DNA from 3 places in the Lentilitoribacter sp. EG35 genome. Region 2 is predicted to be linked to each of the others. Evidence: predicted binding sites of a transcription regulator. Region 2 holds the regulator's gene; each other region holds the start of a gene.
What was found. The regulator LexA, encoded in region 2, represses DNA repair genes until DNA is damaged. The targets are predictions, from matches to a motif close to TGTTCNNNNTGTGTTCNG.
Positions count from the first base shown of each region.

Region 1: AB2J24_RS14425 (ImuA family protein) is a predicted target of LexA. The motif match lies at 2,287-2,304, and genes of this name have one in related genera.
Region 3: AB2J24_RS13530 (PA0069 family radical SAM protein) is a predicted target of LexA. The motif match lies at 5,441-5,458, and genes of this name have one in related genera.

Region 1 covers NZ_JBFNGQ010000008.1:112,526-119,013, reverse strand. Annotated here, with positions in the region: gene AB2J24_RS14430 (Y-family DNA polymerase) at 1-1,302, opposite strand, end outside; gene AB2J24_RS14425 (ImuA family protein) at 1,283-2,275, opposite strand; gene AB2J24_RS14420 (DUF2164 domain-containing protein) at 2,389-2,625, opposite strand; gene AB2J24_RS14415 (CoA transferase) at 2,657-4,027, opposite strand; gene AB2J24_RS14410 (citrate/2-methylcitrate synthase) at 4,133-5,230, shown strand; gene AB2J24_RS14405 (TetR/AcrR family transcriptional regulator) at 5,205-5,819, opposite strand; gene AB2J24_RS14400 (DUF1772 domain-containing protein) at 5,906-6,412, shown strand; gene AB2J24_RS14395 (hypothetical protein) at 6,401-6,488, opposite strand, start outside.
Region 2 covers NZ_JBFNGQ010000005.1:73,209-79,696, reverse strand. Annotated here, with positions in the region: gene trpD (anthranilate phosphoribosyltransferase) at 1-1,024, shown strand, start outside; gene trpC (indole-3-glycerol phosphate synthase TrpC) at 1,027-1,839, shown strand; gene moaC (cyclic pyranopterin monophosphate synthase MoaC) at 1,839-2,345, shown strand; gene glp (gephyrin-like molybdotransferase Glp) at 2,342-3,553, shown strand; gene lexA (transcriptional repressor LexA) at 3,902-4,618, shown strand; gene AB2J24_RS10470 (ComEC/Rec2 family competence protein) at 4,599-6,488, opposite strand, start outside.
Region 3 covers NZ_JBFNGQ010000007.1:156,245-162,732, reverse strand. Annotated here, with positions in the region: gene AB2J24_RS13565 (tRNA1(Val) (adenine(37)-N6)-methyltransferase) at 1-53, opposite strand, end outside; gene AB2J24_RS13560 (DUF2007 domain-containing protein) at 71-298, opposite strand; gene AB2J24_RS13555 (polyprenyl synthetase family protein) at 452-1,468, shown strand; gene AB2J24_RS13550 (tetratricopeptide repeat protein) at 1,667-3,433, shown strand; gene AB2J24_RS13545 (4-(cytidine 5'-diphospho)-2-C-methyl-D-erythritol kinase) at 3,426-4,310, shown strand; gene moaB (molybdenum cofactor biosynthesis protein B) at 4,310-4,861, shown strand; gene AB2J24_RS13535 (glycosyl transferase) at 4,868-5,386, opposite strand; gene AB2J24_RS13530 (PA0069 family radical SAM protein) at 5,521-6,488, shown strand, end outside.

The DNA.
Region 1 (6,488 bases), on a different contig from region 2:
AAATGTAATCGGCGGACCTTCAGGAACTTCAGCAATGGCCAGAACAGGTTCTGGATTTGAGAACAACCGGATAGGGCGGTTTTTTTCTGACTGAATTTCCTCTTTAGAAAAAGCATTCTTCATTAATGAGATAAAAGAAGTAGCCCGTTCTGGGATAAAGCTTTGATGAAAAGCGGGCTTTAAAACCCGCTCGGCGCCCAACCGAACAATGATTTGATCAGCTAACTCATCAATATCCGTTTGAATATTATTTTTCCCTGAAAATGTCGCCTGCTGATCGGATGTTTCAACGGCCGAAACAATACAAAGACGGATCGTTTCAAAACCCGACCCGGCATCAGCTTCATCATAAATGTTATCAAGTTTTTCTGAAAATAGGATCTTAATACGTTTTGGTTCTCGTGATGGTGCAGAAAGACCAATATCAAGCCGGCGAACTATACCATTTAAGCGGAACAATAAAAGCATAAATTGCTGACCCAATAGACCTCGCTTTTCCATATCATTTTGTAATGACTTAGCCAGTTGTTCAATACAAGTTTCAATATCTTCCTGGCGCCCAATGGGTTCGGCTAATCGACGTTCAACCGATAGGCTTGCAACAGGTAATCGCGGGGAAATAGGTTCATCCTCTTGACCAAGCATTTGATCAAGTCTTTTAAGCAAAAATGGCCCAAACCGTTTAGTCAGTGGCTTACGTGGTGCATCTAAAATATCTTTCACATTTTTAAGGCCAACACGATCAAGAGCAACCAACATATCAAGTGGCAAACGCAATGCAGCCATGGGAAAAGATAAAGCAATTATCCTTGCATTGTCCCATGTCATAATTGTATTTCGAAAATCATAATTCTCTGGCGAATGCTGTCGTGCAAGCCCCCAAGAAAACCCAGGCGTCGGAGCAATTGCTCCTTGCGCATAAACTCCCATTTGATGAAGGCGAGATATCATATCTTTTAGCATTTCTTCTTCGCCACCAAATAAATGTGCACAGCCAGTTATATCTAAGAACAATCCTTGAGCTTTACCAAAAGGTGCATCAAGCCCTACAAGCGGCGTATATCGATCTGCCCAATCAGCCAATGCATTTAAAAAAGCCATATCACCATCATGATCTGCGTGAATTGTTTCAATATTCGGGCACATGGCACGTGCTTCCACCATGCCTTGTCCAAGCTTGAGTCCCAAATTTTCTGCTGTCAGATCAAGCGCAGATAGGCGCATGGCACCTTTTTGTTTCTCCATACAAATAGTTGGATATTCATGGGCATTATTCTCTCGCTTATCCAAACGCCACGACACGCCCCATTTCCTTCGCTTGATTCGGTCCGTTGCCAGATAAGGAAGAGCGATCGACAAAATTCGACGATTGGTATTTGTAAACATCGACATCGGTGTGTTGATCGTGGTCTTGATTTTTTGCCCAGTCTTGATCTGTACGTTTGTGGAAAGATTGTGCATCATGGTTCCATTCCAAGATAAATGATTGAAGAGACGGGCTTTTGCTTTTTTCAAGCAAAAGCTGAAATGCCGAATATTGCAGACTATTTGAAAATTTTTGTTGGCTGGGGAGAATTTTTGAACTGGCAGCAGCAGGCTTAATGAAAATTCGCGTACGAGCAGCCGTTGCTTCTGGCTCCGATGATTGCTTCAAAAGGAAAAATGGCCGCTTTGCAGCTTGCGCCCTTAAATGCAAACGTCGCGTACCAGCCATGTCAAGTTCGCCTGGATTACCACGAACTTCCAAAATCGTGGTCGCAAGTGCAGTTTGCTTAGCTGCAAGTTCTGCTGCCCATAAAGCATCATTTAAAGTACGCGGTTGAACAAATATGCATTGTGATGGATCAATCCCTAAGGATAAAAGCCCGGGAGGATAAATCTGACCACCCTCCAACTTGGCTGAAACCTCACCAATCCATAAAATAGGTAATGTGCCATAAGCGGGTTCCAAATTATAAATCAGTTTTTGCATTTGCTGAGCTAGGATCCAAACGAATCCACTTGCTGAACCCACATGCCGCGCTTCATCTGTACGAAACTCGGTAAGTGCATTTAAAAAAATGCCCCCATCTAAACATTCATCAAGGGATGAGTAGCCAAAAGGAAAGATATAGTTTTTATCTTTCTTATTTCGAATCCGATATGATTTGATGTTTGATAATTTTTCTTGTTCTTTATCTGGTTCGTTTAAACACATAAATTGCCGTTCTTCGATTTCAGCTATTTGCTGTCGAAGCTCTGATAGTTCATGTTTTTTAATACCAGAATTCATCATTTTAGCTTATTTGTTCTTCTTTTGTTCTAATATAGATTCCAGAACTTAGAATAAGAGTCAAGCGACTAAAAGGAATTTATTCCTTATTTATTTGAAGTAAAGAAAGGATCGAACTAACGTTCTTCTGGCTCATGGAACTCAGTATCAAGATCATCAAGCTTTTCGGCCAGAAACCCGCGAGCATCCGCAATAGCCTGATTATATTGCGATGGTCCGATCTGACGTAACATGAAGTCAACAACTTCGAGTGCCCGAAACTCACTCAAATCTTCATCAAATTCATCCTGAAAAAAGCCAGAAAGCGCACGTGCAATGTCTGCTTTGCGATCGTCATTTAATTTAATGCGCATCTTCTTACTCCGTCATATCAGAAATTCATCATTAAAACATTGGCGCTGATGAGTGCAAACGAATAGCAGGCGAAGACCAATGCATATCAAGTCCCGAAAACATAATAGGAGACTTTAATCGCTGAATATTACCCCAAGACGTTTGTTTTATATCAGGTAAAAAATCACTTCCAGCTTTAACAGGTGATGTTCCTCCAAATTTATCTTTGCGCGTAGACTTTAAAAGTTCAGCCGTAGCCGCAAGGGATAGCTTTGCTGACATTGCCTGCCCTTTGGTTTTAAGTTGATTTAATCCTGCTAAAACAGTTGCAGCCATCAAATACCCTGTTGCATGATCAAGCGCCTGCACTGTCATAGGGCGCGGCGTACCAAGGCCAGAAACTTCCATTCCATGCTGAGCAATACCTGTACTCATCTGTACCAAACTATCAAACCCCCGCCGATTACGCCAAGGTCCTGTCCAACCATATGCATTTAGTGAAATATCAATGAGGGACGGATTCAATTTTCGCCGTTCCTCATCCCCTAAGCCCAATTTTTCTAGCGCATCTGCACGGAGCCCATGCACCATCACATCAGCCTCTAAAATAAGCTTCTGCATAATCTCAAAATCCGCACACTTTGATAAATCAAGCGTCGCACATTTCTTACCTGGAGTGATATCAATTACATGATCACCTTCATCCCATAAAGGTGGGTCGATACGTAAGACCGTTGCTCCAAACCCTGCCAAAAACCGCGTTGCAATGGGTCCAGCTAAAATTCGAGTAAGATCAAGGACCTTCAACCCCTTCAGTGGGCGAGCCTGATCAATCGAAGGATTAATCACATGGCGCAATTTAGTACCTTCAAACATTTCTGAAATAATTGGAAACTCTTTAGAAAGGGCAATAGCTTGTGGGTGAGAATTCCACATACTCGTACTCATTAAGTTTGCCGCAGCTCCACCCTCCGAGCTAATTACGTCTTCAAGTTCAGCACCAGACCACGTTTCAACTTGCTTTGCCATTTCGGCGCGATCCAAATCACCCAAGATCTTACAAACAACATTTCGATGATGGGGTGCATTTGTATGCAATCTTATCCACCCATCTTGAGTTTGATAATCACCTGCAAGATCATCCCACGGTGAGGCCAAAGACCAGCGAACCGGGCGCACAGAACTGCCAAGCCAGAAATAAGACAATCGTTGATCTACTATAATTTGCCTATCTAAAGCATCATGACCAAAAGCATATTGGATAAGCGCAGCACCAGCTAATGCAATCGAGTTTGCTGCCAGTTCTGTAACGGAAAAAACATCTTCGGAACCAATATTTCTGTTTCGAAAACTAATTTGGTCAATATACAAATTACCTTCAAAGGCAGGTAATGTGTCACACATTTTTTGAAGAAGCTTCATAGATACTCCAATCATCCATCATTAAAGAATGGCTGAAAGCTTGACAGAGCGTCAAGGTTGATCAACATAATCAACATGAATAAAGTGGACAGAAACCCATTTTCCATGACAGCTAAGGAGGTTTGCGAAGCATTAAATATTTCGCGGCAAACCCTTTACGCTTATGTCAGTCGCGGCAAGGTTCGAGCCAGCGCACAAAAGAGCGATGCGCGCAAAAGCCTTTATCACACACACGATGTGGATGCATTGATCGCCAATAAAAAACGAGGGAGATCGCGGCGCGCAATTGCTAAATCGACGCAAAATTTTGGCGAGCCTGTTCTTAAGTCAGAAATCAGTCACATTGACCAAGGCAAGCTCTATTACAAAGGCCAAGATGCAATCAAACTATCGCAAACTAAAACATTTGAAGATATTGCAAAGTTGCTAATCAATGTGGATTTGGAACCAGATGTTGATCAAAAATTTGACCTCATCAAAGGTCGAAACTCATTCGAACGTATGTTTGCAGCTACGGCTGAGATAACTATTTCCAAAAATACACCACCAAATAAAAATACAAATAGCTTTATCATAAAACGCTTACTGGCAGCGATCTGTAATACCAATACGCTTAGTGACGAACCTATTCATATGCAACTGGCGAAATATTTCTCTGACAGCATTGATTTTATTGATGTAACACGCCGTTGCCTTGTTCTTTGCGCAGATCATGAATTAAATCCATCAGCCTATACCGCTCGAATTGCCGCTTCGACTGATGCCCGCACTCCAGCTTGCATACTTGCCGCCTTATCAACCTTTTCCGGTACAAAACATGGATCGATGACATCCATGGCTCGCTGGTGGGTAGGGCGCGCAACCATGAAAGATGATCATCAAGAAGCGGCGTTCATTAAAACTATAAAATCACCGCCTGGATTTGGTCATCCAATTTACGCACAAACAGATCCACGAACACAAGAACTTCTCAAACATTTCGAAATACCAGAAGGATGGGAGAGGATTAGTCGGCACGTCAGCAAAACATACAAGATATACCCTAATCTTGATTTCTCACTCGCTGCCATGGAGAAAAGCTTTAAACTCCGACCAAAAACAGGACAAACCCTTTTTGCCTTTGGCCGTCTGTTAGGCTGGATTGCCCATGCAGAAGAACAGCGCAAAAATGGCGCACTTATTCGTCCACGATCTTGGAATTAGATAATAGCATAAGATATTGAAGAGCTTGCGAGGCCTGATCATGAATTTGCTTTTGCGATAAAACTTCATGTGCACCGATCAAACGACGAATTTGAAGGTCACCAACGAGGAGCTTCATATAAAGTGAACACAACTCATCCATTGCAAAACCGAGAAATAATCCATCATCTTGTACTCGTTCAAAAATCAGGGCAATGATTGGTAATATATCTTGACGACCGGCTTCTGATAACTCCGCTCCCAACACGCCAGACGCATCCGCAGCTGCAGCTCGGTTAAGCGCAATAGCCCGTTCACTTGTTAAAAGCTCTAAAAGAAGTGGGCTGATCTTTTTAATCGCTTCAAATGGTGCGTCTTGCACCTTAAGATCATCTTCTAATTGTTGTTTAATATGCACCGCATTTTGCGAAACCAGTGCTTTGAACAAACCAATTTTATCACCATACCACCTATAAAGTGTCTCATTGGAAGCTTTTGCTCGTTTAGCAATACTTAGCATTGAAACATTGAGAAAACCTTTTTCATCAATCAGCTCATAAGCTGCCTTCTCAATTTCAGCTCGCCGCTCTTTCTGCAATTCTTTGCGCATATATCTTCCTTCAACATTGACAATAAATGTACACTATATTACGGATATGTAAATCAGTAATATAGTGTACGCTTTTGGAGAAGCAAATGTTCAACCTATTAAAACTAAGTGCAATAACATCACTCACACTAGGAGGTGCTATCTTTGGTTTCTTCTACGCTTGGATATGTTCGACAATGTGGGGTTTGGATGCAACTGATCCCAGAATCGCGATCGCTGCCATGCAGGCAATGAACGCATCGGTTAGAAATGCAATTTTTGCTCCGGCATTTTTTGGTACCGCGCCAATAATGATCATTACAGGCATTATTGCTTTTTCTTGCCACAAAAAAGCTGCGGCAATAATGTTTATTGCGGCAGGTATTATTTATTTTATTGGAGGAAATGTCCTGACCTTTAGTATCAATGTCCAGATGAATGAAGCTCTTGCACTTGTCAAAATTCCACAAGCAATCGACGAAGCTCACACAATTTGGCAAGCCTACTCACAAAAATGGCAATTCTGGAACCAGATTCGTACAATAGCGTCTGGTATATCACTTCTACTCATAGGTTTAGCGATAATGCAGATCGGACAAAAATCAGAGGCTTAAACGTTCGGCATCCTGTTGCTCAAAGTAAGGTGCTAAATCAAACGATACTTTCTTTGTGATCGGTGCTTTTTCACCT
Region 2 (6,488 bases):
TGATTTAAAAAGATTTATCGGAATGGTCGCCAACGGCGATAAACTTTCTACGGATGAGTCTCGCCAAGCATTTGATTCCATCATGTCAGGTGAAGCAACACCTTCCCAGATCGGCGGCTTTCTTATGGCGTTGCGTATGCGTGGCGAAACCGTTGAAGAGATATCTGGCGCTGTTGCGATCATGCGTGAGAAAATGCTGCCCGTAAAAGCTCCCGCTGATGCCATAGATATTGTTGGTACTGGCGGAGATGGCTCGGGTACTTATAATATTTCAACATGCACAGCTTTCGTAACAGCAGGCTGCGGTGTAAAAATTGCCAAGCACGGCAATAAGGCCCTTTCATCAAAAGCAGGAACTGCAGATTGTCTATCTGCGCTAGGCCTAAGCCTGGCGTTGGACCCTAAAGGCATTGAAACATGTATTCATGAGGCCGGTATCGGCTTTATGTTTGCGCCAAACCACCATTCTGCCATGCGTTATGTAGGGCCTACACGGGTTGAACTGGGCACACGCACAATGTTTAACCTGCTTGGCCCCCTTTCCAACCCAGCCGGCGTCAAAAGCCAACTTACAGGCGTTTTTGCACCCGAATGGGTAGAACCTCTCGCACATGTGCTAAAAGACCGTGGTTCAAAATCAGTCTGGGTTGTTCACGGCAATGGTCTTGATGAATTGACAACAACGGGTGAATCCCAAGTATCAGCTCTTCTCGATGGACAGATCAAGAACTTTACTGTCTCGCCAGAGGATGCAGGTTTAAAACGTGTTGATCTATCTGCACTTAAAGGCGGAAGTGGTGAAGAAAATGCCACAGCTCTTAGAGGTGTCTTACAGGGCGATAAAAACGCCTATCGAGAAGTTGTTTTGCTGAATACCGCTGCTAGCTTGATTGTAGCACAGAAAGCCGAAACCTTGATTGAAGGCGTTGAAATAGCAGCCAAAACGATTGATAGCGGTGCAGCACTCAATACACTTGAGCAACTTGTTGCAACCTCCAATCGCTTAGCCCCAACTGAAAGCTAAATATGGCTGACATTTTAAAGAAAATCGAAGAATATAAACGCGTCGAAATAGAAGTTGCCAAGGCTAAAATGTCCCTCAGCGATCTAAAGGCAAAGTTCGCCGATGGTGATGCTCCACGTGGATTTAAAGCAGCGCTAGATACAAAAAAAGCCAATGGAGAATTTGGCCTTATTTCAGAAATCAAAAAGGCTAGTCCTTCTAAAGGTTTGATTAGGGAAGATTTCAACCCGCAGGAACTTGCCAAAGCCTACGAACAGGGCGGTGCGTCATGCCTTTCTGTTCTTACTGATACTCCGTCTTTTCAAGGCGCGCCTGAGTTTTTAACTGCTGCAAGAGATGCCTGCGCCCTACCCGCTTTGCGCAAAGATTTCATGTTTGAACCTTATCAGGTCTATGAAGCGCGCGCATGGGGCGCAGATGCAATTCTCATTATAATGGCATGCCTAAGTGACGATGAGGCTAAGGCTTTAGAGGATTGTGCCTTTGAACTTGGTATGGACGCGCTTATTGAAGTGCATGACGAGATCGAGACTGAACGAGCACTCAAACTTGATAGTCGATTGCTGGGTGTCAACAACCGAAATTTACGCACCTTTGAAGTCTCGCTTTCCAATTCAGAACGCTTAGCCGCGATGGTACCCGATGATTACCTGCTTGTTGGAGAAAGCGGCATATTTACTCATGATGATTGTTTGCGTTTACAAAAGTCAGATATCAGCACATTTTTGGTGGGCGAAAGTCTTATGCGCCAAGAAGACGTTACCAAGGCGACTAAAGAGCTTTTAGGGGCAGCCAGAAGAGTTGGTGATAGATGATGACGAACGAGGGCAAACTCACACATTTAGCTGAAGATGGGTCTGCCTCTATGGTCGATGTAGGTGATAAGACTGCGACTACGCGAGAAGCTATTGCGGTTGGTCAAATTAAAATGGCACCTGAAACACTTGCGCTCATTCGCGAGGGTAACCTTAAAAAAGGTGACGTTATCGGCACGGCTCGCCTTGCTGGCATTATGGCTGCAAAACAGACCTCAAACCTGATCCCACTTTGCCACCCGCTACTATTGACTAAAATCGCGGTGAATATTGAAGAAGCACCTGAACTTCCCGGTTTACGCATTACATCTACCGTTCGTCTTTCAGGAAAAACAGGTGTCGAAATGGAAGCGCTGACGGCATGTTCTGTTACATGCCTAACCATCTACGATATGGCTAAGGCGGCGGATAAAGGCATGGAAATCGGTGGCATTCGTCTTGTTAAGAAAACTGGGGGTAAATCTGGCGAGTGGCATGCAGATTTATCGGATAGCGCTACATCATGAGCCTACTTCCCGTTGACGAAGCATTATCAAGACTTCTTAAGGGTGCTGAACCTAAGGGTGAAGAAAAGGTTTCAATCAGCGATGCTCATGGTCGCATTTTAAGCCAGAACATTTCATCCAACCGCGCGCAGCCACCATTTAATGCATCAGCAATGGATGGTTATGCGGTTCGCTATGATGATGCCTGCAAAGCTGGCATGACATTGCGTGTTGTTGGTGAATCCGCTGCAGGGCGAAGTTTCACAGGTGTTGTAAATAAAGGTGAGGCTGTCCGTATCTTCACAGGTGCGCCAGTGCCCGCTCAGGCTAATACGATCCTCATTCAGGAAAACACCAAGATCATTGCAGAAAACGTCATCAAAGTTACTGACCCGGCACAAAAAGATCGGCACATCAGGCTCAAAGGTGTTGATTTTGATGAAAATCAGATGCTGCTGGAAAAATCTCGACGCCTGGACTATTCCGCCCTCACCCTAGCTGCATGTATGAACCAGTCACATATGGCGGTTTTTGAAAAACCAGATGTCTACGTTCTGGCAACGGGTGACGAACTCGTAAAACCGGGCGGAACACCAGATGAAAACCAGATCATTTCATCTAACAGCTATGGCGTTGTGGCCTTATGTTCGAGCGCAGGAGCAAATGCTGTCGATCTCGGAATAGCTACCGATAATTTGGATGATATCAAAACACGCGTGCAAAAAGCAATTGATAGCAAAGCCGATATTCTTGTGACCATTGGTGGCGCATCTGTTGGCGATTATGATTTGGTACAAAAAGCTCTTATCGACATGGGTATGGAGCTTAATTTTTGGAAAATCGCCATGCGTCCTGGTAAGCCACTTATGTTTGGCCAACTTGGTAACATGCGTTTCATGGGATTACCGGGTAACCCAGCATCATGTTTAGTGACGGCCAATTTATTTCTAGCACCGCTTGTTCGAAAGCTTAGCGGAAACCGGGCAACACAAGTCATCCAAAAAGCGAGAACTACAGTTGATCTTACGGAAAACGCCTCCCGACAAGATTATATGCGAGCCCGCATCGAATATGATAAAAATGGAAACCTAACTGCTACCCCATTTTCTCGGCAGGATTCATCTCTGGTACGTGTCTTTGCCGATGCAAATGGTCTTTTGATTCGCCCCCCAAATGCAAAACCGGCGAAAAAGGGCGATACTTGCGACGTAATCTTGTTAGATAGTTGAACTATTTGGAATTAATTTTGCAAAGCAAAACCAAATATTTCTTGTTCAGTAAGAATAGAACAGTGCGATAACAGGCTTACGCAACTCGCTTTAACTAATCATCTATAAATTCATTATATTTTTCAATCATCTACATGTACCGGCTGAACCAAGGATCTGCCAGATTCATCATCTAATATGATCCAATTGTTCAATAACATTTATGTATTCCGTCTATGTTCCTCTTTGTTCAAGTGAAACACGTAATTTCATAGCAATGTTCTTTAAATGTTTTTTAACACTTGCGGAACACATATAGAACATATAAGAATTGTTCTTGATTTGTTTCATTTTGCAAAGGTATATCATATGTTGACCCGTAAGCAGCAAGAGTTATTATTTTTCATTCATGAGCGGATGAAAGAATCCGGTATACCTCCATCATTTGATGAAATGAAAGACGCGCTTGATTTAGCATCTAAGTCTGGAATCCATCGCTTAATTACAGCGCTCGAAGAGCGTGGTTTTATTCGAAGACTCCCTAATCGAGCACGTGCACTTGAAGTTATAAAACTACCAGAGAGCTACCAAAACACATCACCTCCGCCGCGCGGCTTTACGCCAAGCGTTATTGAGGGCAGCAAAGATAGAACACCGACACAGAGTTTGAAGCCTAAAGCATCCAATGATGATAATGCCGGCGCATTAAACGTTCCGGTCATGGGGCGGATTGCCGCGGGTGTTCCCATATCGGCAATACAACACAATACGCATAATGTGGCTGTTCCGGTTGATATGCTTGGATCTGGAGATCATTATGCTCTTGAAGTCAAAGGTGATTCAATGATTGAGGCTGGAATTTTTGATGGCGATACGGTCGTAATTAAAGATACCAACCATGCCACACCCGGCGACATCGTCGTTGCACTTGTTGATGAAGAAGAAGCTACACTAAAACGGTTTCGTCGTAAGGGTGATTCAATTGCTCTGGAAGCTGCTAACCCAGCCTATGAAACACGAATTTTTGGACCTGACCGTGTTAAAGTTCAAGGCAAATTGGTAGGTCTTATTCGCCGCTATCATTAGTTTTGGTATTCAGTTCTGGTGCGTTGGCCTTGAAATTAGTGAGGCCATGGTATTTGACGATTTCACCATTTGGCATTTTGTAGCTGCGGCTTCGCCAGTCGTAATAGCGGTGAGATGTCCAAGGCCGAACGCTATTGTTAATGGCGCTTACAATATTCCAATCGAGGGTAGATTGAGACGTCTTGTCCAGATTGCGATATAGGGCAAGAGAACCTGTTCTTCGCAGTGAATTTTGATCAAGCACCATTACATTCTTATCGCAAGTGCTGTTTTCGTCTTTTAGCCTTGTAGACAAGATTACAATATTTGCGCGATCGCAGGCGATTCTTAAATATCTTTGATCTGTAATTGTTGCGATTTTGACCTCGCTGTTTTCAAAGTAGCAGAATTGACTCGATACACATTTAAACTCCGCAAACGCGGTCTGGTTTGAGAGTCCATCAAACTTGGGCCAAAATTCAACCGCCTCCTCCGAAAGCAACTCCTTGGCTTTCTGCTTATTAGAAAGCTGTATTGGCTTACCTATCTGAAACTTATAGGCATCTAACCATTGATCAAGAATAAACTTTGATGGTCGTGATCGATTAATACTTAACTGGTTTGTATTTGACTTGCGAATTCCTACAAGCTTGCCATCTTCGCTAATCAACATGTCAGGAATTTTGGGGTTTACCATTAACAATCCCAATGCTGAGAACCCAATCAAAGCCAATCCTGTAAAACGCAACTTACTTCTGAAACAGATAAACACAACAAAACCAACGGACGCTAGGAAGCTTGCGATTGGAGACGGCTTCCCGATTGCAATATTGCTGCCTAAACTGGCCACCCACTCTGCAATCATAATAACTATTTCAATTGACCATCCCATTGCCATCAGCGGCCAAGTTTCAAGGCCAAATGGCATGAGTAACACAGAGAGAAGTGCCAGTGGCATGACCAACAACGTGACAATTGGCATGGCAAGAACATTCCCTAGTACGCCATACCCTGCGAACTGATAGAAATGCTGAACAGCGAAGATACCAGTTGCAAGTCCAGCTATGATTGCAGTTGCGGCAAGACCTATAAAAAACCGAACGAGAAATATAAAGCCATCATAGATACCTCCCCTCGAGCGCTCATAGGCTGCAGAAAAATTTGCCCAACCTGTATAAATGGCCACGAGCGCCGCTGCAGCGGAAAATGACATCTGAAAACCAGGTGTCATCACTGCTGATGGTGAGATGACGGTTATAACGATTGCCGCAATTGCTACATTGCGTAATGTAATGGCGGGTCGTTCCATTAATACTGCTAACAATACGATGACCAGCATGATCCAAGCCCGTTGCGCTGAGATCGGAGCTCCAGAAATAGTCAGGTAAGAACTTGCAGCGATGATCGCGCCAAATGCAGCTATTTTTTTCACCGGAAATGACTGCACGAGTGTCGGAAATAAGCTGAGTATTAATCTCAGTGCAAAAAAGAAAGTGCCGGATGCCAGTACCATATGAAGGCCAGATATTGCCAAGACATGAGCAAGTCCTGACGCTCTTAAAGACTCAACAGCACTTTTACTTATTGCTCTTCGATCAGATACGATGAGCGCCGAAGCTATTCCAGCGGCATCCCCATCCAGCTGTTGCCTAATTCGATATGCTATTTCGCTTCGTACCCAATTTACCGAGACCAGAAATTTGGTTCTCAAATCCAATTTAGGAGGTGCAGATAAGACTTCTCTTTCTGGTTTACCGTAAAAAAATCCATAGGCCCCAATATTTTTTTGCAGAGCTGCTGACGAAAAATCATAGCCTCCTGGAAAAACCGGCCCTGACGGCGGCGAAAGTCGCGCGCGTCCTTTTATTGGTTCCCCAACCTCAAAAACCTT
Region 3 (6,488 bases), on a different contig from region 2:
TAAAACTTGCCGTTGTGAAAGGCATCAATTGTAGATTGGGGGAGTTCACTTATCTCTGCTTCGGGCATCGTTATTTTTTATCTCGCAGCTCATTGCCCAGACCTGCATCGCTCATTAAACGGCGCGCGCGCACAATTTCATCAGAATCGACCAATAAACGTTTTGGCAGAAGACCAATTGATCCCTCCAAAATACTCATATTCTCGTCGGCAAGCAAAAATATGATATCCGCATCTTTCAGAAGGGTTTGCGCCAATGAAAGTGTAACGGCATTATTCGTTCTCATTAATTCGTCCAAAATGGCGCCCCCAATTCTCAACTGTCATGACTTCTCGCGAAGATGTTATATTTTTATGGTGAATTGATATGAACCGCGCCAATTCGCCACTTGCCCCATGTTAGCTAGGCAATTATGTTTCAACCTAATTATATTTCGCAGGAGATCAATCAGTTGGGCGTCGTAATTTCACTGGAAGAGAAGAAAAACTCTAAAGCATCAGTTAAACCGCTTGTTGATTTAACAAAACCTGACATGGATTTGGTCAATAAGTTGATTCTATCCAAAGCAGGGTCAGACGTTGAGATGATTCCTGAAGTCGCTGAACATCTGATCTCGTCGGGCGGCAAGCGCTTGCGCCCAATGCTTACAATCGCTGCCGCTAATATGCTTGGATATAAAGGCGAAGGTCATATTCGTTTGGCCACGAGCGTCGAGTTCATGCATACAGCAACCCTTTTGCACGATGATGTGGTAGACGAAAGCGACATGCGACGAGGAAAATCTACCGCTCGCATGATATGGGGCAACCAAGCGAGTGTACTTGTTGGTGACTTTCTGCTCGGTCAGGCGTTTAAAATGATGGTTGAAGTCGGCTCGCTCGACGCGCTGGATGTTCTATCTTCAGCTGCTTCCGTTATTGCCGAGGGAGAAGTGCTACAACTCTCTATAGCAAAGAATATGGAAACGACTGAAGATGATTATCTAGAAGTTATTCACGCAAAGACCGCAGCTTTATTTTCCGCTGCAGCCGAAGTTGGCCCAATCATTGCTGAGAGCCCTAAGGCTGAGCGCGATGCGCTTAAGTCATTTGGTACAAATCTTGGCCTTGCATTTCAAATGATAGATGATGCGCTTGATTATGGCGGTTCAGCAAAAGATCTGGGTAAGAATACTGGTGATGATTTCCGCGAAGGCAAAATTACACTTCCCGTTATTCTCGCCTATCGCAGAGGCAATGATGAAGAACGTGCATTTTGGAAAAGTGCGATTGAAGATGACAACACTGATGATGCTGCACTAGAACGCGCAACTGGGTTGATTGCAAAATATTCCGGTATAACAGACACAATTGCACGCGCTGAACTTTATAGTGCTAAAGCACGGGATGCATTAGCGCCATTGCCCGACACGCCCGAAAAAGCAGCACTTTTAGAAGTTGTTGATTTCTGTCTTAGCCGCGTTAGCTAATCAATTTCGCTGATAGTGGCCGACATTTTGAAAATAAATCGTTGATGTTGCCATTCTCGCGCGACTTATTGTTTGAAGAAAGTTGCATTTTCTTGAAATCAATTGCGATATGACCTTCAAAACTCCATGATTTGTGCATAATATCGCCATCACGTTTGGTAACAATGTCGAATCATTGAGTTAATAAAGGCTTCGTTTATGCGCAACAAATTGCTTCGCTCCTCCATATCGCTGTCACTGATGGTTCTGATGGCATCCGCCGCCACGACAATTTCTTTCAACGATGTGCGTGCGGCCAAGAGTGAAAAAGAGGTCGTTGACCTTGTTGCGGCAGATATTCCTTCATTTACAGGCGCATATCTATCGGGCCAAATAGCGGATTCAGATAGTGACATCGAAAACGCAATTGATTTTTATAACCGTGCGTTAGAATTTGACCCTGAAAATCGCGAAGCAAAACGAAGACTGTTTACAACACTTATTATTTCCGGCGACTTTGAAACAGCAAGCGGTCTTGCAGAAACCTTAAAGGATGATGCCGAAGTTGCTATGCTGGCCGAACGTGCGCTAGCCGTTAGATCAATACAAAAGCGTGAATATCGTCGAGCAGATAAATTTTTAGATCTCGAAGAGACTAATCCGGTCGATAAATTAATCAACCAACTTCTTTCTGCGTGGGCCAAATTTGGTGATAATAAAGTAAAGGAAGCCATTGCTCAGGTTAAAGGCCTTGAAGGACCAACATGGTATTCGGCATTTCAAGACTTCAATCTTGGTATGATGGCAGCAGCCTCTGGCGACTATGAAGCGGCGAAGACATATTTTGGTTCCTTAATCGCAAATCAAGATGCAATTCAAATCGCGCCCGATACTTACCTTCAAGGGGTTATGGCTCTAGCTACTTTGCACAATCAGGATGGTAAGAAAGATGAAGCACTTGCTGTTTTAACCGATACTATCCGCGCAGCATTTGCACCAGCTGATGCGCTTAAAAAGAAAATAGAACAAGATATTGAAACCCCTTATTCTGTCGCTAATGCCCAATCTGGTGCATCCTTTGCCCTTTATACAATTGGCGCTGCACTGAACCGTGAAGGTAATGAAGATATTGTCGCTCTGTATCTTCAATTCGCCCGCGCACTTGATGTCAAAAATGCAGCTGCCTTGGTTATGCTTGCGGAGTTAAAAGAACAACTAGGACAGTCGGACAAAGCAATTGCTATTTACCGCACTGTACCGGACAACTCACCTATGAAACGGCTTTCAGAGTTACAGCTAGGCCTCAATCTTGCTGATGTGGGCCAAGTCGAGGAAGCCCTTGCGCATATATCGGAGCTCATTAAAGCTTATCCAAACGATATCCGCGCCTATCTTGGTTATGGTAATATTTTATCGCGCGAGAAGAATTATCAAGCCGTTGTTGATAATTATGAGAACGCAATTAAGGCCGTTGGACCAATTCATGATCGCACCCATTGGAATCTCTTTTATCAATTGGGTATTGGTTACGAGCGCTTAAAGGTTTGGGACAAAGCTGAGAAAGCTTTCTTACGATCACTCGAGCTTTCGCCAAACCAACCAAGCGTCATGAATTACTTGGGCTATTCTTGGGTTGATATGAATATCAAACTCGAGGAAGGTATAGATATGATCAAGGCTGCCGTCGATCTTCGTCCGAACGACGGCTATATAGTGGATTCTCTCGGCTGGGCCTACTATCGCCAAGGAAAATATGAAGAGGCGACGCGTGAACTCGAGCGTGCAGTTGAACTTCGCCCTGCTGATCCAACCATCAATGATCATTTAGGCGATGCCTTTTGGCAGGTTGGACGCAAGATTGAAGCAAAATTTCAGTGGGAACGTGCACTACTTTCAATGGCGGACTTCGACGAAAGCCAAGTGCCTATCTTAAAACGAAAGCTCAAAGAGGGCTTAACGGACAAAACTGCTGCCAACGATGGCTAATAAGGTTTTATTTGAAGATGCACCAGCAAAGGTCAACCTCGCACTTCATGTGACTGGCCAACGTGCCGATGGCTTTCACCTTTTAGAAAGCCTTGTTGTGTTCACTAAATTTGGTGATCGAATTAGCGGATCAATTTCCGATAAGAATAACCTTTCAATAACTGGCCCATTTTCTACGGAGATGAACGCCTGCGAACCCTCAGATAATCTCATTTATAAAGCGCGTACTGCTCTTGCAGATTTTGCTCTTGCACATGGCATTAGCACACCCCCTATAGCTCTTACATGTGAAAAAAACCTTCCTGTCGCTTCAGGTCTTGGTGGTGGTTCGGCGGATGCTGCGGCGACATTGCGATTACTGATAAAAATTTGGCAGTTGGATATTGCCGAAACTGACTTAACCGCCATTGCGCTCAAACTTGGAGCGGATGTTCCGATGTGCCTCAGTAGCATTCCATTGATTGCGAAAGGCATCGGCGAAGAAATTGATGTGGTCTCAAACCTTCCACAATTTGCGTTGGTTCTTGCGAACCCTCTGATTGAAGTTTCAACGCCTGGAATTTTTTCAAAACTCAAATCAAAATCAAATCCGGGTTTTGATCATGTTGAAGTGCCATGCGGTTTGGATGATTTTCTTTCAGTATTAAATGGCTACCGAAATGATCTACAAGAGCCTGCAATAGACGTGGCGCCAGAGATCGAGCAATGCCTTGATGCATTATGTTCAACAAAGCCTCTATTCCATCGTATGTCAGGTTCAGGTGCTAGTTGTTTTGCTATATATAAAGATATGGACAACGCGCAGGTGGCTTACCACCTGGTCAAATCTCAATACCCAAATTGGTTTACCACCGCCACACCCTTAAGAGGTTCATAATGTCACGCATAGATGAAACACGATCTTTTATTCCGGTTAAATTTGCCGTTCTAACGATCTCAGATACGCGAAAGATTGATGACGACAGGTCAGGTCAAACACTCGTAGATCGTATCGCAAAAACAGGTCACACACTTATCAATCGGGACATTGTTACCGATGATAAGGATAAGATAGCTGCTCGCGTCTTGTCTTGGTGTAAAAAGGACGACATTGACGCCATTATAACCACTGGCGGAACCGGTTTTACCGGACGAGACGTTACACCTGATGCACTGGAACCATTGTTTGAAAAACGGATGGACGGGTTTTCAACCCTGTTCCACAATCTCTCAGAGACAAAGATCGGCACATCGACTATCCAATCTCGTGCCACGGCTGGTCTAATCAATAGTACTTTTGTGTTCGTTCTTCCAGGTTCGCCAGGTGCTTGCAAAGATGCGTGGGATGGCATTCTAGAGAAGCAATTCGACTACCGTCATTTGCCCTGCAATTTCGTAGAAATTATGCCGCGCCTTGATGAGCATTTAAAACGCGGTGCTGGCTCATAAGCAACTCTAAACTGCCACCTTCAAATAAGCAGCTGGCACCATTTCGCATTCCAGCCTGATGGTTCTTAGACCTTTCACAAGCTGCTCCAAATCCGGAGCAGATACCGCTCTTCCAAGGAATTTATGTTTCGGAACGATTACACCATGTTGTAGTCGGGTCTTAGGTCCAAATATACGTTTCATAATGGGAAGTTTATAAGTTTTAGATGCGCAGAACCGCGCACTCGCATCAGACGTTGCTATATGTTCACCCAATACATCAATCCAACCTATCGCAGGACGTGCTCCAGGCTCAATTAACAAAGCCCACTCACCTCTCATTTTCTGAACGGCATGATCAAGCTGAGCTAAACTACAGAAATTACAGCCCGCAGCGTCTGCAACTATGGAACTTCCATCACTTGATCCCAAATCCAGTATCGTCACATCAGATATTAGACCTTCAACAGCACCAGAGATAAGCGCACTTAGAGTCCGAGCAAGCTCAGCTTCTTGGTTATGGCATTGAACAAACACAGAGATCATAGCTGCGTTCTAACTGATGACAGGATGAAAATCCATAGAATATAATCTGCACTTTGTTCTTGATATGTTCTATTTTCCATGTTAGGAATATATTCAACAGGCGGAATCAAAAAATCATGCGCCGGGAGAACAAAATGAACAACCACAATCAGGATATGTCACCGGGCTATAATCACGCTGATGTCACGCGGCAACTATTGGCTGACCAGAGCATTAAGGTGGACAAGACCCGCCGCCGTGGTCGTGCCGCAGGCCTTAACCCAAGCGGACGTTATGAAATTCAGTCCCGCCATGGTTTTGATGATGGATGGGAAACACTGGAACAACTTGAACCTTTTAAAACCGACGTACAGGTTGAACGGGCACGCAGTGTCATCACACGCAATACATCACCTGATATTCCATTTGACCGCTCTATAAATCCTTATAGAGGTTGCGAACATGGCTGTATTTATTGTTTCGCTCGTCCTTCTCACGCCCATGTTGGTCTTTCCTCTGGTCTGGATTTTGAATCCAAACTCTTTGCCAAACCAGATGCGGCACGGCTTTTAAAGCGAGAACTTGCGAAAGATAACTACATACCCAAGAGCATTGCGATAGGAACGAATACAGACCCTTATCAACCCATAGAACGCAAAATGCGGATCATGCGTCAGATTTTGGAAGTCCTTGCAGAAGCAAAGCACCCTATTGGTATAGTTACGAAATCTGCATTGGTTTTACGTGATATCGATATCTTATCTCAAATGGCGCAAGATGGGCTGGTAAAAGTGGCTTTGTCGATTACCACAATTGACCGCAAGTTAGCACGTGCTATGGAACCGCGAGCTTCAACACCGACAAAACGTCTCGAAGCGTTAGATACTTTGAAGAAGGCTGGTATTCCCACATCAATTATGATCGCTCCGGTTATACCCGGTCTGACTGATTTTGAGATTGAGCGCATTTTGGATAGCGCTCACAGTGTGGGTGTCGAGCAGGCTAGCTATATCCTTCTTCGCTTGCCACGTGAGGTTAGTCCTCTTTTCAGAGATTGGTTATTACGTCATTATCCAGATCGGTACCGTCACGTCATGTCGCTTATTCGATCTATGCGGGGCGG